DNA from 3 places in the Ferrimonas gelatinilytica genome. Region 1 is predicted to be linked to each of the others. Evidence: predicted binding sites of a transcription regulator. Region 1 holds the regulator's gene; each other region holds the start of a gene.
The links. Region 1 encodes LexA, which represses DNA repair genes until DNA is damaged. Its sites were predicted from a motif close to TACTGTATNNNNATACAGTA; they were not measured.
Positions count from the first base shown of each region.

Region 1 (4,758 bases):
GGCTTGATTTTCTATCTGCGCTTTCGGCGTCGACAGCAGGCTGTAGAAGCCCACATCCTCACCGAAGTATTGGTAGTGCCACTTCCACTGGGAACCAGTGATCTGGATGGTGAGATCCGCATCGCTGGGATCTTCCATCGCGATCAAGGTACTGGTCGCGGGCACGGCCATACCGATGAGGATAAGGAAGGGCACCACGGTCCAGGCGATCTCCACCTTGGTGCTTTCATGGAAGTGGGCGGGAGTCGCACCTTTAGATTTGCGATGCCGGATCAGCGAGATAATCATCACGCCAAACACCACGAAGGCGATGGCACAGCAGATATAAAAGATGGTCATGTGCAGGCTGTAGACCTGCTGACTGATTTCGGTGACCCCCGGGGTCATATTCCAAAGCGAGGCTTTGGCCATGAAGGGCGTCGCCATCCATGGGGCCATCCAGGCCAACAGCTTGTACTTCACAGACGCTTCTCCTCTGAGCATTGCTTTCGCAACGTCCAGAAAGAGCTTGCACAGTACGACTCAGCCCTATGTCAGCTCCTTCCCCGAAATGGGCATGGGCATACGCGATAGAGCTGCGCAACATCTGCCTTTACTGCTGCCAAGTTTTCTAATTGAATTCGTAAGTTAAGCTACAGGCTGAGTAAAAGTTGATCAAGAACATCCTGCAGGCAGGGCGGAGAGTGTTTCAGTGAACCGGGTTGGCCAGGTGGAGGATCTCCCCACGCTCACCGTGAAACAGGTAAGCGGAGCAGTGGGCACGGCGTTGGACCAGCTGCAACCGACGCCGATCCCGCGCATCCAAAACCGGCAACCAGCCCAGCACCAGGGCGCAGGTCGCCCCTGTCAGGGCCTGCTCCAGGGCCCAGAGGGCCTCAACATCGTCGCTGCTACGGACACGCAGTACCCGGCGGCTGTCGACACCGGCCCGAGCCAGCGTGGCAGCCCAGTTTCCAGCGGGGGGATTGATCAGTACCACCCAGCCCTGCTGACCCGCAGCCTCAGCCGCTGCCGGCAGCACACGTTGGAGCCCGGCACCCGGGCTGTCATGACACTGGGTGTCCATAGCTGGCCAGGCACGACGCGAGCTCTGCCATAAACCGGGGTGATTGAAGCGCGTTCCCTGCTGCAATTTCATTATTGCCAGTCTCCATTGCGTACCACTCCGACGGCGAGGCCTTCGATGGTTAGCGGAGTCTCCTTGAGATCCACCACGATGGGGGCGTACTCCTCATTTTCCGCATGGAGATAGACCACATTGCCCCTCTTCTGGAAGCGTTTCACCGTCACTTCGTCGTCTCCAACCCGGGCCACCACCACCTGGCCGTTTCTTGCCTCACGGGTCTGGTGTACCGCCAGCAGGTCACCATCTAGGATCCCGATCTCCTTCATGGAGTCACCGCGAACCCGCAACAGGTAGCTGGCTTCCGGATGGAAGAGGCTGGGATCCATCTGGTAGTGCGATTCGACATGCTCCTGGGCCAGGATGGGTTCGCCGGCGGCGACCCGGCCAATCAGTGGCAGTCCCAGCTGCTCGGGTTCAGGTTCGTTAAAGAGGATTCGGATCCCGCGCGAGGTACCGGGGACAATCTCGATATACTCCTTACGAGCCAACGCCTTGAGGTGCTCCTCCGCGGCATTGGCACTGCGAAATCCCAGTTGCCGGGCGATCTCCGCCCGGGTTGGCGGCATCCCTGTGTCCTGCATATGTTGGCGGATAAGGTCAAAAACCTGCTCCTGTCGCGGCGTCAGCGGCTTCATGGCATTCCCTGTTTATTCGTACAGTAGAGATACTGTAATCATATACAGGTATCTGGTGATTTCAACACCATCCTCATCATAAGTATTAAAAAAGCGCTTCCAGAGGTCTGATCACTATGACTTTTTACCGCTTATCCGGGCCTCTTAAGCGCCAACCGCCCCTTGGCTGCTGCCAGCGTTTAGCTTTGGGTGTACACTCTGCGCCTACCGTTCTAAGCCCAAGAGAAGCAGACGCGTGAGCCACAAGACCCTCAAGCCCTGGCAGCAACCGATCAACTGGATGCAGAAGCTGTTGGTAAAAAGCAAACCTATCCCGGAAAACCCGGTGGAGGAGCTGGATCTCGATCTCAATCGGCCCTTGGTTTATGTCTTGCCTCATGACGCCTTTTCCGATCGTCTGGCCCTGCACGAATGCTGTCGGCGTCTTGGGCTGCCGAGCCCCTTCGCCCCCCTCACCATTAATGGTGAACCTGTCGCCCGGATGGTGGCGCTGGCGGAGGCTACCCCGCTCTTTGGTCGCGGCAACAGCACCGACTTCAAGGGCCAGTTCGAACGTCTGCTGGAACTTCACCGCCAGGATCCTGATCTCGATATTCAGGTGGTTCCGGTAAGCCTGTTGTGGGGCCGCAACCCCGGTAAAGAGGTCAGTGTCAGTGCGACCCTGCTCAACAAGCCCAACCCGACCTGGCTTCGCAAAACCGCCATCATCACCGTACTGGGCCGCGACAACTTTATCCGCTTCTCCCGCGCGGTCTCTCTGCGCTACATGGCCGATAATCACGGTACCGACAGCACCATCGCCAACAAGCTGGCCCGGGTCGCTCGGGTACACTTCGGCCGTCAGCGCACCGTGGCTACCGGCCCCCGGTTGCCGGATCGTCAGGCCCTGTTCCACAGCCTGCTGGCTGACGAGGCGATCAAGGAAGCGATCGCCGAAGAGGCGCGGAGCAAAAATATCAGCGAAGAGAAGGCTCGACAGCGGGCCCATGAGTACCTGGACGAGATCGCGGCCGACTACTCGGAAGGCCTGGTGCGTATCGGGGATCGTTTCCTGGGCTGGCTGTGGAACAAGCTGTATAAAGGGATCAACGTCCGCGGCGCCGAGCAGGTACGTCAACTGTCCCAGGATGGCCACGAGATCGTGTTCGTCCCGTGCCACCGCAGCCACATGGACTACCTGCTGCTCTCCTACGTAATTTACCAGCAGGGAATGGTGCCGCCGCACATCGCCGCCGGGGTCAATCTCAACTTCTGGCCCGCCGGACCCATTTTCCGCCGCGGTGGCGCCTTCTTCATCCGCCGCTCCTTCAAGGGCAACAAGCTCTACTCCACGGTGTTCCGTGAATACCTGGACCAACTGTTTAAGCGCGGCTACTCAGTGGAGTATTTCACCGAAGGCGGGCGCTCACGCACCGGGCGTCTGCTGCCCCCCAAGACCGGAATGATCGCCATGACGGTCAACTCAGTGCTGGGTGGACTCGAGCGGCCGGTGACCCTGGTCCCCGTTTACCTGGGATACGACCACGTGATGGAGGTGACCTCCTACCACAAGGAGCTGGCCGGCAAGAAAAAGGAGAAGGAGAACGCCTGGCAGGTGTTCTCTGCCCTGCGTAAACTGCGCAACTACGGTCAGGGCTACGTTAACTTCGGCGAGCCGATCACCATTCACCAGTTCCTCAATCAAGCCAATCCCGACTGGCGGGAGGAGCAGAAGCGTGGCGAAGGCCGCCAGTCCTGGCTCACGCCGACGGTCAACCTGTTGGCCAATAAACTGATGTGCAACATCAATGACGCCGCTGCCGCCTCCGCCATGACCCTCACCGCCAGCGTGCTGTTGGCCACAGAGCAGCACGCCATGGAGCGCCATGCCCTGGAGCAGCAGTTGGACCTTTACCTGGACCTGCTCCGCGCGGTGCCCTACACCGCCCGCACCACAGTGCCAGAGGGGGATGGCAAGGCGGTGCTGCAGATGGTGCTTGACCTGAATAAGTTCGACGTCAGCCGAGATCACATGGGTGAAATCATCAGCATCCATAGTGGCACCGCCGTCTCCATGACCTACTACCGGAATAACAGTCTCCATCTGCTGGTTCTGCCTGCCCTGATCGCCGCCCTGCTGCTGCGCGGAGGCTGTCACTCCAAGGAGTCACTGATCGAACATATCCGGGCCCTCTACCCGCTGTTGCAGGCTGAGCTGTTCATGGGCCTCGACCTTGACGATGTCGAGCGTCAGGTCGAAGGGCTGATCAACGAACTGGTGATGCACGACTTGCTGGAGCCCTGCGACAAAGGGCTGCAGCCCAGCCACGCCCATCGAGCGGTGCTCTGTAATCTGGCGGACCTTATCCAGGAAACGATCCAGCGCTACGCCATCGTCCTGTCGCGGTTGCAGAGTGAACCGGGGATCGAGCGGGGGGCGCTGGAGAAGGACAGCATCGCCCTGGCGGAGCGAATGTCCCGGCTGCATGGGATCAGTGCGCCGGAGTTCTTCGATAAGAAGGTGTTCACGACTCTCACATCGAAACTGAAAACCATGGGAATGTTGGGAGAGGATGCCGATACCGAACAGGTCAAGGCGCTGTATCAGATTGTGATGCCACTGCTGACCCCGACCATTCAGAACACCCTGAGCCGAACGCAGTAAGCTCCGCGGTCCATTGAGGGGGCGCACGCGCCCCCTTTTGTTTGAGCGACAATTTCCATGAATCACACTGCGGCAGTGCTGCCACCCAACGACGTCCTGCGATTAAGACAAGAGCGCCTGGCTCTCACCACCCGCCCCTTCAATGCCCGGGGGGCTACCGTGGATCGCTGTCCACGCTGCCTTATCGCACGCACCCATTGCTGTTGCCCCTGGGCAAGGCCTGGCCAGAGCCCGTTGCAGTTTGTGCTGCTGATGCATCACAAGGAGCCGATGAAGCCTACCAATACCGGGCGCCTGATCGCAGAAATTTTACCGGAGACCCGGGCATTCTGCTGGGATCGCACCGAGCCGGA
Region 1 is NZ_BAABLF010000014.1:142,127-146,884, reverse strand. Features, by position in the region: gene coxB (cytochrome c oxidase subunit II) at 1-462, opposite strand, end outside; gene ABD997_RS11815 (hypothetical protein) at 689-1,138, opposite strand; gene lexA (transcriptional repressor LexA) at 1,138-1,761, opposite strand; gene plsB (glycerol-3-phosphate 1-O-acyltransferase PlsB) at 1,997-4,405, shown strand; gene ABD997_RS11800 (tRNA-uridine aminocarboxypropyltransferase) at 4,463-4,758, shown strand, end outside.

Region 2 (4,758 bases), on a different contig from region 1:
GCAGATCAACGCCTCCATGTCGAACTGGCGGCCGGACTCGCTGATCAGCCAGTTCAATGGCCACAGGTTCGATACGCCGATGCAGCTCGACGATGATTTCATCGCCGTGCTCCGGGAGTCACAACGGCTCTACCGGCTGACCGACGGGGCACTGGATATTACTGTCTCGCCACTGGTGGATCTCTGGGGCTTCGGCCCCGAGGGGCGGATCACCCATGCCCCTACGGCGGAGTCTATCGCCGAGGCCCGGGCCCATACCGGCATGCATCACCTGCACCTGGACGGCAACCTCGTGCACAAGAGCCTGCCTACCCTGACCCTCAACCTTTCGGCGGTCGCCAAGGGGTATGGGGTGGATGCGGTGGCGGACCTGCTTGAGGCGCGGGGGATTGACAGCTATCTGGTGGAGATTGGGGGTGAACTGCGACTTCGCGGGCGCAAGCCGGACGGCAGGCGGTGGCGTATCGCCATTGAGCAGCCGGACGATGAGGGGCGTTCCGTGGCCCAGATCATCGAGCCCGGTAATATGGCCGTCGCCACCTCAGGGGACTACCGTAACTTCTTCGAGGAGGAGGGAGAGCGCTTCTCTCACCTGATCGATCCCCGTACCGGGGCCCCCATTACCAACCGGCTGGCGTCGGTCACCGTGCTGGCCCCCAGCTCCATGACCGCCGATGGCCTGGCCACCGCTTTCAGTGTCATGGGCAGCGAGGCCTCCCTGGCTCTGGCGGAGCAGGAATCTTTGCCGGTGATGCTGATTGAGAAGGGTCTTGAGGGCGAATTTGCGGTACGATACTCCAGTGCCTTTACCCCATATCTGCAGGAGTTGTCGCAATGAGCACCTTTATCGCCACCTTTATTCTGATGCTGGCTCTGGTGGCCATGATGTCGGTGGGTTACCTGATCAAACGCAAGAGCATCAGCGGCTCTTGTGGTGGTTTGGGCAGCATCGGCATCGACAAGGAGTGCGACTGCCCGGAACCCTGCGACAAGCGCAAGGCGCGGATGGCCAAAGAGAGCGCCAAGCAGGAAGCGGAGGCGGAGCGTGCCGCCCGGCTGCAGAAAAACCGCATTCTCTGAGCCGGACGCCGCAACGGTGAACGACCCCGCCCCATAGCGGGGTCTTTTTTTACCTCTTCGCAGTTTTAACGGCCATTCATACGGTTCCGAATGCGTTTGCTCATGAGGATTGTTCTCTCATCTCCTTTGGACGCCAGCGCGGGCGTAACATTCTGCAGTTCATCGGCTGTATTTGTCGCGTTGGCGACAGCAACAAGAGGGGATTCTCCCCCTCTCAACTCCCCATTGCCTCCAATCGTCGCTGATCCTCACTCTCGTCGCTTGAGCCTGCGGCACGGGCGGGAGTCGACATCCTGTCTCCGCGCACCACTTCGGCCTTCCTGGCCTCAGACCTTGCCCTAAGCGCCTTCGTTCGGGCGACTCCAAGTCGGCAAAGATCTGGCAGGCCATCAAGTTCCGTTGGCTGTCATAGCGAGCATGAGTTTCAACACCAATTGGGACACGGCCATTTTTGGAATTCTTCGCAGTTTTTCGGGAAAAACAGAAAAGCTTAAATAGTGGATCTGTTGTCATTAGCCATTCACGGCTCTAAGGCGAATGCCTCACTCGATTTTCAGGCTGACCCGAGTGAAGCCACGGTAAGGCAGAGGAGAGGGCCTGCGGAGGCATGGGTGAAGGCAGAGGGCTTGAACGCGAGGGCAGGGATACGAAGCCGGACTTTGTCGCTCAGCAGCGATAGCGCAGCGGTAAAGCCGATTCTGATCGCTACCTTGATCTTACGGAGCGAGAGCGAGGAAGAGCAGCGACCGGAGGTAAATGGACCCGCTCTTTACGAAAAGGAAAGGGGGCTAAAAGCCCCCTTTGACTGCTGCCGCTAGGGCGACGTGCTAAAAGTGCGTCGATGTTGGCGTTGAGCAGCCAAGACCCGGGAAACCCTTTTTAAGCGGCTTCGCTTGAGTGCGGATCCGACCCCTTGGCGGATGTCGGGTCTGTGTTAGAATACTGTCTGTTTATACAGTAATTGTGGGATGGGCCGGCAGGACGGCGATGACGCAGCGCAAAATCATACACGTGGACATGGACTGCTTTTTTGCCGCGGTGGAGATGCGGGACAACCCGGAGTTGAGGGATAAGCCGATTGCCGTGGGCGGCCGTGCTACCGGTCGAGGGGTGATCGCGACCTGCAACTACGCCGCCCGCGCTTATGGTGTTCGCAGCGCCATGGCCAGCAGCGAGGCAATGCGCCGCTGTCCGCAGCTGGTGTTGGTTCCGGGTCGGATGTCGGTCTACAAGGAGGTCAGCGCGCAGATCCGCGCCATCTTTCGGCGTTACACCGACAGGATAGAGCCCCTCTCCCTGGATGAAGCCTACTTGGATGTCAGCGACGCTCCCCATTGCCGAGGCAGCGCCACCCTGATGGCGCGGGAGATCCGCGCCGCCATCCTGGCCGAGACCGGTTTGACCGCGTCGGCGGGGATCGCCCCCAACAAGTTCCTGGCCAAGATCGCCTCGGATGAGAACAAACCCAACGGTCAGTGCGTGATACTGCCGGGCCAATGTGCCGAGTTCGTGGCCGGACTGCCACTGCGCAAGATCCCCGGGGTGGGGCCCCGCACCGCCGAGCGGTTGGCACAAAGGGGGCTGCACCTTGGCGCGGACGTGCTGAAGCATACGGCGGTAGAGCTGGAGCAGTGGTTTGGCAAGTTTGGCCCGGTGTTGCATCAGCGAGCCCAGGGGATCGATGATCGTCCGGTCCGCACCAACCGGATCCGCAAGTCGGTGGGCGTGGAAACCACCCTGGAGCGGGACCTGCAGACGGAAGCCGACTGCCTGGCAAAACTACTGACGCTGTTGCCGGAGTTGGCCCGGCGGCTGGGCGAGCGTCCCTTCAGGGGACTCAGTGTGAAGCTCAAGTTCAGTGACTTTCAGCAAACCACGGTCGCCTGCCCCGCCAGTTCCCTAGACCCGGCCCGGTTGGCCTCATTGCTTCACACCGGGTTCGCCCGGGGGGGGGGGCGGGGCGTCCGTCTGGTTGGGGTGAGCGTCACCCTGGCCCCCCATTCCGACCCTCAACTCAGCCTGCTTTAAGCCTTTTTCCTCTCTGGGCGATGAAGGTGGAAAGATTCGCAAGTGACAAGAAGTCGCCTTGTTGATCTGGATCAAGTTGCGTTCCCATCTGCTGCTCTAGCCTGCAAGTAAGGGCTGGTTTTGATGTCGCCAGTGGTGGCCCCCAATCCAGCCGGCCTAGGGAGGTGAGTATGCGGATCCAAAGCCAATATCGTCAGCTGATCAGTGCCGTCGGTATGCTCTGTGCCGTCGCAGGGGTGCTCTTTGTCCTTGGTGTTTTCTTTCTCCAAGCCAAGCCGTTGCGGGATGCGGATTACTTCGACCACTACGTCGGTGAAAAAACCTACTGCCGTACCATCAACCATTATGCCGACAACGAGGCGACCCTGAATAAGCTGGTGGCCTACGCGGATGGCAATGCCATGCAGTACCTGCGTTGGCGCTTCGGTAAGGAGAAGGGCGGTGAGATGATCGAAACCTGCCGTCATGCCCGGCGCGACTACATCATCCAGCGCTGCAGTGAGCAGCCGGAACTCTCCGTGGAGGAGGTGGTTCTGGAGTTCAACCGCCAGGCGGTCAAGGATCAGGGCCTGATCTGAGCCGGTACCTTAGCTCTGACCGGGTTGCCCAGATTTGCCGTCTGAGCGTCTATGGCCACACAGAGCGACCAGCAGGTGTTGCAAAAGCCGACCTTGAGTCGGCTTTTTTCGTTCCGTGACGACCCCGGGTCTCCCATGCCGAGCTTAATGCTGTGCCCCAAATCGGTGTGGGGCGGGACAGTTGAATGCGGGTGTTCTGCCCCAAAAGGGCGCGCGCTGTCACCGGCCCATGCGCCTTTATGGTGCGCCTTTCCTCCCATGCGCCAGGCCTGTTAAAGGCATTCGGGTCCCTATCGCCACGATTCCCCTCTCTGTGTCCAACTGGCGTCGTTGGCCCGCTCCTTGCTCTGTTTCTTCTTGTTATTGCGCGACCTGGCTTGCGGCACTCTATCTTAAACAGGGAGACCCGCTGGCGTCAGGATGGCCACATGGCTGTCGGTCACGTCGAGCCAGGGTTTCACTGGCCCGTCGACTCGAACTTCCGGCAGGGGCCAGAGAGGGCAAAGACGGGAGTCGCGCAATTCGGATTTGTTACGTAGGACAAGGTATGACCGCTCGAAAAAACACGCTCTCCGAAACGCCACCGAGGCTGATCTTCACCGATCTCGATGGCACCCTGCTCGATCATCACAGTTACGACTTTGGCCCCGCGTTGCCGGCACTGGAGCGCTGCCGGTCGCTCGGGATCCCGGTGATCTTCAACACCAGCAAAACCCTGGAGGAGAGTCAGGCATTGGCCAGGGAACTCGGGATAGAGGCTCCCCTGGTGGTGGAGAACGGCTCAGCCATCTGGCTGCCTGCCTCTGCCCAGCATGCTACGGAGGCTGCGCGCGGAAAAATCGTGGTCCTGGGGGCTCGGCGCAGTGACCTGGTGGGTTTCCTGCACGCGCTGCGGGAGCAGGAGGGGTACAGCCTGCAGAGCTTCAGTGACTGGGACAGCGCCACTCTGGCCGCCCACACCGGCCTCTCTCTTACCCAGGCGTCCTCCGCCCAACAGCGGGCCTACAGTGAACCTTTGTTGTGGCAGGACACCGAGCATGCCTTTTTGCACTTCCAGTCCCGGGTGCAGCGG
Region 2 is NZ_BAABLF010000008.1:172,597-177,354, reverse strand. Features, by position in the region: gene ABD997_RS08070 (FAD:protein FMN transferase) at 1-838, shown strand, start outside; gene nqrM ((Na+)-NQR maturation NqrM) at 835-1,080, shown strand; gene dinB (DNA polymerase IV) at 2,068-3,108, shown strand; gene ABD997_RS08055 (hypothetical protein) at 3,279-3,686, shown strand; gene ABD997_RS08050 (HAD-IIB family hydrolase) at 4,234-4,758, shown strand, end outside.
Region 2: a site for LexA is predicted at 2,021-2,040, ahead of dinB (DNA polymerase IV). Genes of this name have one in related genera too.

Region 3 (4,758 bases), on a different contig from region 1:
CCCATGCCGGTGTCCACGGAGGGCTTGGGCAGCGGCTCCATGGTGCCATCGGCATGACGGTTAAACTGCATGAAGACGATGTTCCAGATCTCGATGAAACGATCGCCATCCTCCTCCGGCGTGCCGGGGCGGCCGCCCCAGATCCCTTCGCCGTGATCGTAGAAGATCTCGGTGCAGGGGCCGCAGGGACCGGTATCGCCCATCTGCCAGAAGTTGTCGGAGGTGTACGCCGGTTTACCCGGCTTATCGCCGATACGGATGATGTTCTCCGGTGCTACGCCGATCTCCTTGGCCCAGATATCGTAGGCTTCATCATCGCTCTGGTAGACGGTCACGCAGAGCTTTTCCTTCGGCAGCTGCAGTACCTCGGTGAGGAAGGTCCAGGCGTAGCGGATGGCGTCGTGCTTGAAGTAGTCACCGAAGCTGAAGTTACCCAGCATCTCGAAGAAGGTATGGTGCCGCGCGGTAAAGCCGACGTTTTCCAGGTCGTTATGCTTGCCGCCGGCCCGTACACAACGCTGAGCACTGGTCGCTCTGACGTAGCTGCGCTGCTCGGCGCCGAGGAAACAATCCTTAAACTGGTTCATCCCCGCATTGGTGAACAGCAGGGTGGGATCGTTGTGGGGTACCAGGGAGCTGGAGGGAACCACTTCATGGCCCTCTTTACGGAAGTACTCCAGAAACGCTTCCCGGATCTCGGCGGTTGTCATGTGCATACGGTCATCCTGAAAAAACTGGCTCAAGCCGGACGCAATGCTGCGCGGCGATATAAACGGCCAATTATATCCAGAACCTCTCGCGGCAAACCAGAGCCCTGGCGCATTTGCCACCATTTGGACCCGGCGGTCGGCCACTTTTCAGTCGTTGTCAGAGAGGGCGTAGCGGATCTGCTCCATCTCAAAGCCCCGGTAAGCCAGATAGCGTTGCACTTTCTGGCGCAGCTTGAACTCCTTGGGCGGGGCTTCGCCAAACTTACGCAGCCGGGTTTCCCGGCACAGCTCAAACCAGTCGATCTCCTCCTGGGAGAGCGCAGCCTTGATCAGGGCATCGTCAACCTGGCGCTCTTTAAGCTCCGCCCTCAATCGCCGCGGCCCCTTACCGGACTGGCTTCGGTAACGTACAAAAGCCAGGGCAAAGCGGCCGTCGTCCTGGTATCTGAGCTCAATCACCCGCTCGATAGCGGCGGTGATCTCCTCAACAGAAAAGCCGCGAAGCTGAAGCTTACGCTTCAATTCTCCGCGGCTGTGATCGCGGCGGGACAGCAGTCCCACCGCAGCGGCCAGCGCACTCTGGCCGCCCGACTCCTTGCTCGCCATGGAACCTTAAGAGAGTTCCTGCGCCTCAGTCAGCGCCTCTTCCTCTTCGGCTGCCGGCTTAGCGGCAACCAGCAGTTGATCCCGCAGCAGCCCCTCGATCTCATTGGCGATGCCCACGTTCTCTTTCAGGAAGCGGATGGAGTTGGCCTTACCCTGACCAATCTTCTCCCCTTTGTAGCTGTACCAGGCACCGGACTTCTCGACCAGCTTCTGCTTCACACCCCAGTCGATCAGTTCCCCATGCTTGGAGGTACCTTCGCCGTAAAGGATCTGGAACTCGGCCTGCTTGAACGGCGGTGCCACCTTGTTCTTCACCACCTTGACGCGGGTTTCGTTACCCACCACTTCGTCACCATCCTTGATGGCACCAATGCGGCGGATATCCAGACGCACAGAGGCGTAGAACTTGAGTGCGTTACCACCGGTGGTGGTTTCCGGGCTGCCGAACATCACGCCGATCTTCATCCGGATCTGGTTAATGAAGATGCACAGGGTGTTGGAGCGCTTGATGTTGGCGGTAAGCTTACGCAGCGCCTGGGACATCAGGCGGGCCTGGAGGCCGACGTGGGAGTCCCCCATCTCGCCCTCGATCTCCGCCTTGGGGGTCAAGGCTGCCACGGAGTCGACGATCACCACATCCACGGCACCGGAGCGTACCAGCATGTCGCAGATCTCCAGCGCCTGCTCCCCGGTATCCGGCTGGGACACCAGCAACTCGTCCACGTTAACGCCCAGCTTCTCGGCGTAAACCGGATCCAGGGCATGCTCGGCATCCACAAAGGCACAGGTCTTACCCTGCTTCTGTGCTTCCGCCACCACCTGCAGAGTCAGCGTGGTCTTACCGGAGGACTCTGGCCCGTAGATCTCGACAATACGGCCGTAAGGTAAGCCGCCAATACCCAGGGCGATGTCCAGGCCCAGGGAGCCGGTGGAGACGGACTCGATATCCAGGGTGGTCGCATCGCCCAGGCGCATGATGGAACCTTTACCAAACTGCTTCTCAATCTGACCGAGCGCAGCACTGAGCGCGCGTTTTTTGTTCTCGTCCATTCCTTCAGCTCCAAAGTGGCGATACGAAATTAGGTTGATGCAGGCTAGTATACTGTACAGTCATACAGTATCAACCCTGTCAGGAAAATTCCTTCCCCACGGTGCAGTTCGGTGCCTTTGCGGTATGATAGTCGGCCGCAAAAAATCAACTTATGGGAGTCCCCGTGGCCAAGCAAGCGAGCGCAGAACCCGCCCAGCATACGCCGATGATGCGTCAGTACCTCTCCATCAAAGCCGAGCACCCGGACGTGCTGCTGTTCTACCGGATGGGCGACTTCTACGAACTCTTTTTCGACGACGCTAAGCGTGCCGCCGAACTGCTGGACATCTCCCTGACCGCGCGGGGCCACGCCGCGGGCGATCCCATCCCCATGGCGGGGGTTCCCTACCATGCCGTGGAGGGCTACCTGGCCCGCCTGGTGCACAGGGGCGTCTCCGTAGCGATCTGCGAGCAGATTGGCGACCCCGCCACCTCCAAGGGGCCGGTGGAGCGCAAAGTGGTGCGGATCGTCACCCCCGGTACCGTTACCGACGAGGCGCTGCTGGAGGAGCGGCGGGACAACCTGCTTGCCGCGGTGTATGAGCGCCGGGGCCAATACGGTTACGCAACCCTGGATATCGCCTCCGGCCGATTTACCGTCAATGAGCTGGAGGATGACGATGCCCTGGCTGCGGAGCTTCAACGCACCCGTCCGGCGGAGCTGCTCTACCCCGAACTCTTTCCCCGCCAGGAGCTGCTGGAAAGCCTCAAGGGGCTGCGACGCCGGCCCGAGTGGGAGTTTGAACTGGGCACCGCACGGCAACTGCTCAACAGCCAGTTTGGCACCCGAGACCTGACCGGCTTCGGTGTGGAGCAGGCGGAGCGTGCCCTCTGTGCCGCAGGCTGCCTGATGCAGTACGTCAAGGATACCCAGCGCACCGCCCTGCCCCATATTCGCACCCTGCTCAAGGAGCAGGATGGCCACCACATCGTGCTGGATGCCGCCACCCGTCGTAACCTGGAGCTGACCCACAACCTGGGCGGGGGGAGCGACAACACCCTGGCCGCAGTGCTGGATAACTGCACTACGGCCATGGGGTCAAGGCTGCTCAAGCGCTGGCTGCACCAGCCGCTGACCCAGCGAACCGTGTTGGAAGCCCGCCTGAATACGGTGGCCGCCATCAAGGAGAGTGGCCTCTACCTGGAGCTTGCCGATGCGCTCAAGCCCATCGGCGATCTGGAGCGGGTGGTCGCCCGTCTCGCGCTGCGCAGCGCCCGACCCCGGGATCTGAGCCGGCTGCGACAGGCGCTGGGGCAGTTGCCGGCGCTGCAGCTTTGCCTCGGCGATCTGGAGGGGCGCAAAGCAGAGCAGCTGCGCCAGAAGATCGGCACCTTCCCCGAGGCCCTGGCACTGCTGGAGCGCGCCATCTGCGATAATCCGCCGGTGGTTATCCGCGACGGTGGCGTGTTGGCCGAGGGCTACAACGCCGAACTGGATGAGCTGCGCGCCCTCTCCAAGGGGGCAACGGACTACCTCCAGGAGCTGGAGCTGAGAGAGAAGAGCCGCAGCGGGATCGCCACCCTCAAGGTGGGGTATAACAAGGTACACGGCTACTTCATCGAGGTTAGCCGGGCACAGGCGGCCCTGGTGCCCAGCGATTACATCCGGCGCCAGACCCTGAAAAACACCGAGCGCTTCATCATCCCCGAGCTCAAAGCCCACGAGGACAAGGTGCTCAATAGCCAGAGCCAGGCCCTGGCACTGGAGAAGCGGCTGTACGAAGAGCTGTTCGATCTGCTGCTGCCCTCCCTGGCGGCATTCCAGGAGTGCGCCTTCGCCTGCGCCGAGCTGGATGTGCTCCAGACCCTCGCCGAACGGGCCGAGACTCTGGACTACCACCGCCCGCAACTGACGGAGCAACCGGGGATCACCATCGATGGTGGCCGCCATCCAGTGGTAGAGCAGGTACTCAAGGAACCCTTTATCGCCAACCCGGTGCACCTGGATCCCCAGCGCCGCATGCTGATCGTCACCGGCCCCAACATGGGGGGCAAATCCACTTACATGCGTCAGACTGCGCTGATCACCCTGATGGCCCACATCGGTAGCTTCGTTCCTGCCCAACAGGCGGTGCTGGGCCCGGTGGATCGGATCTTCACCCGCATCGGTGCCTCGGATGACCTGGCCTCCGGCCGCTCCACCTTCATGGTCGAGATGACGGAGACCGCCAACATCCTCCATAACGCCACCGAGCACTCCCTGGTGCTGATGGATGAGATCGGCCGCGGTACCTCCACCTACGACGGCCTCTCTCTCGCCTGGGCTGCGGCGGAGCAGCTCGCCAGCCAGATCCGCGCCCTCACCCTGTTCGCCACCCACTATTTCGAGCTGACCCAGCTGCCGGAGCAGCT
Region 3 is NZ_BAABLF010000008.1:238,800-243,557, forward strand. Features, by position in the region: gene alaS (alanine--tRNA ligase) at 1-716, opposite strand, end outside; gene recX (recombination regulator RecX) at 858-1,316, opposite strand; gene recA (recombinase RecA) at 1,323-2,366, opposite strand; gene mutS (DNA mismatch repair protein MutS) at 2,573-4,758, shown strand, end outside.
Region 3: a site for LexA is predicted at 2,417-2,436, ahead of recA (recombinase RecA). Genes of this name have one in related genera too.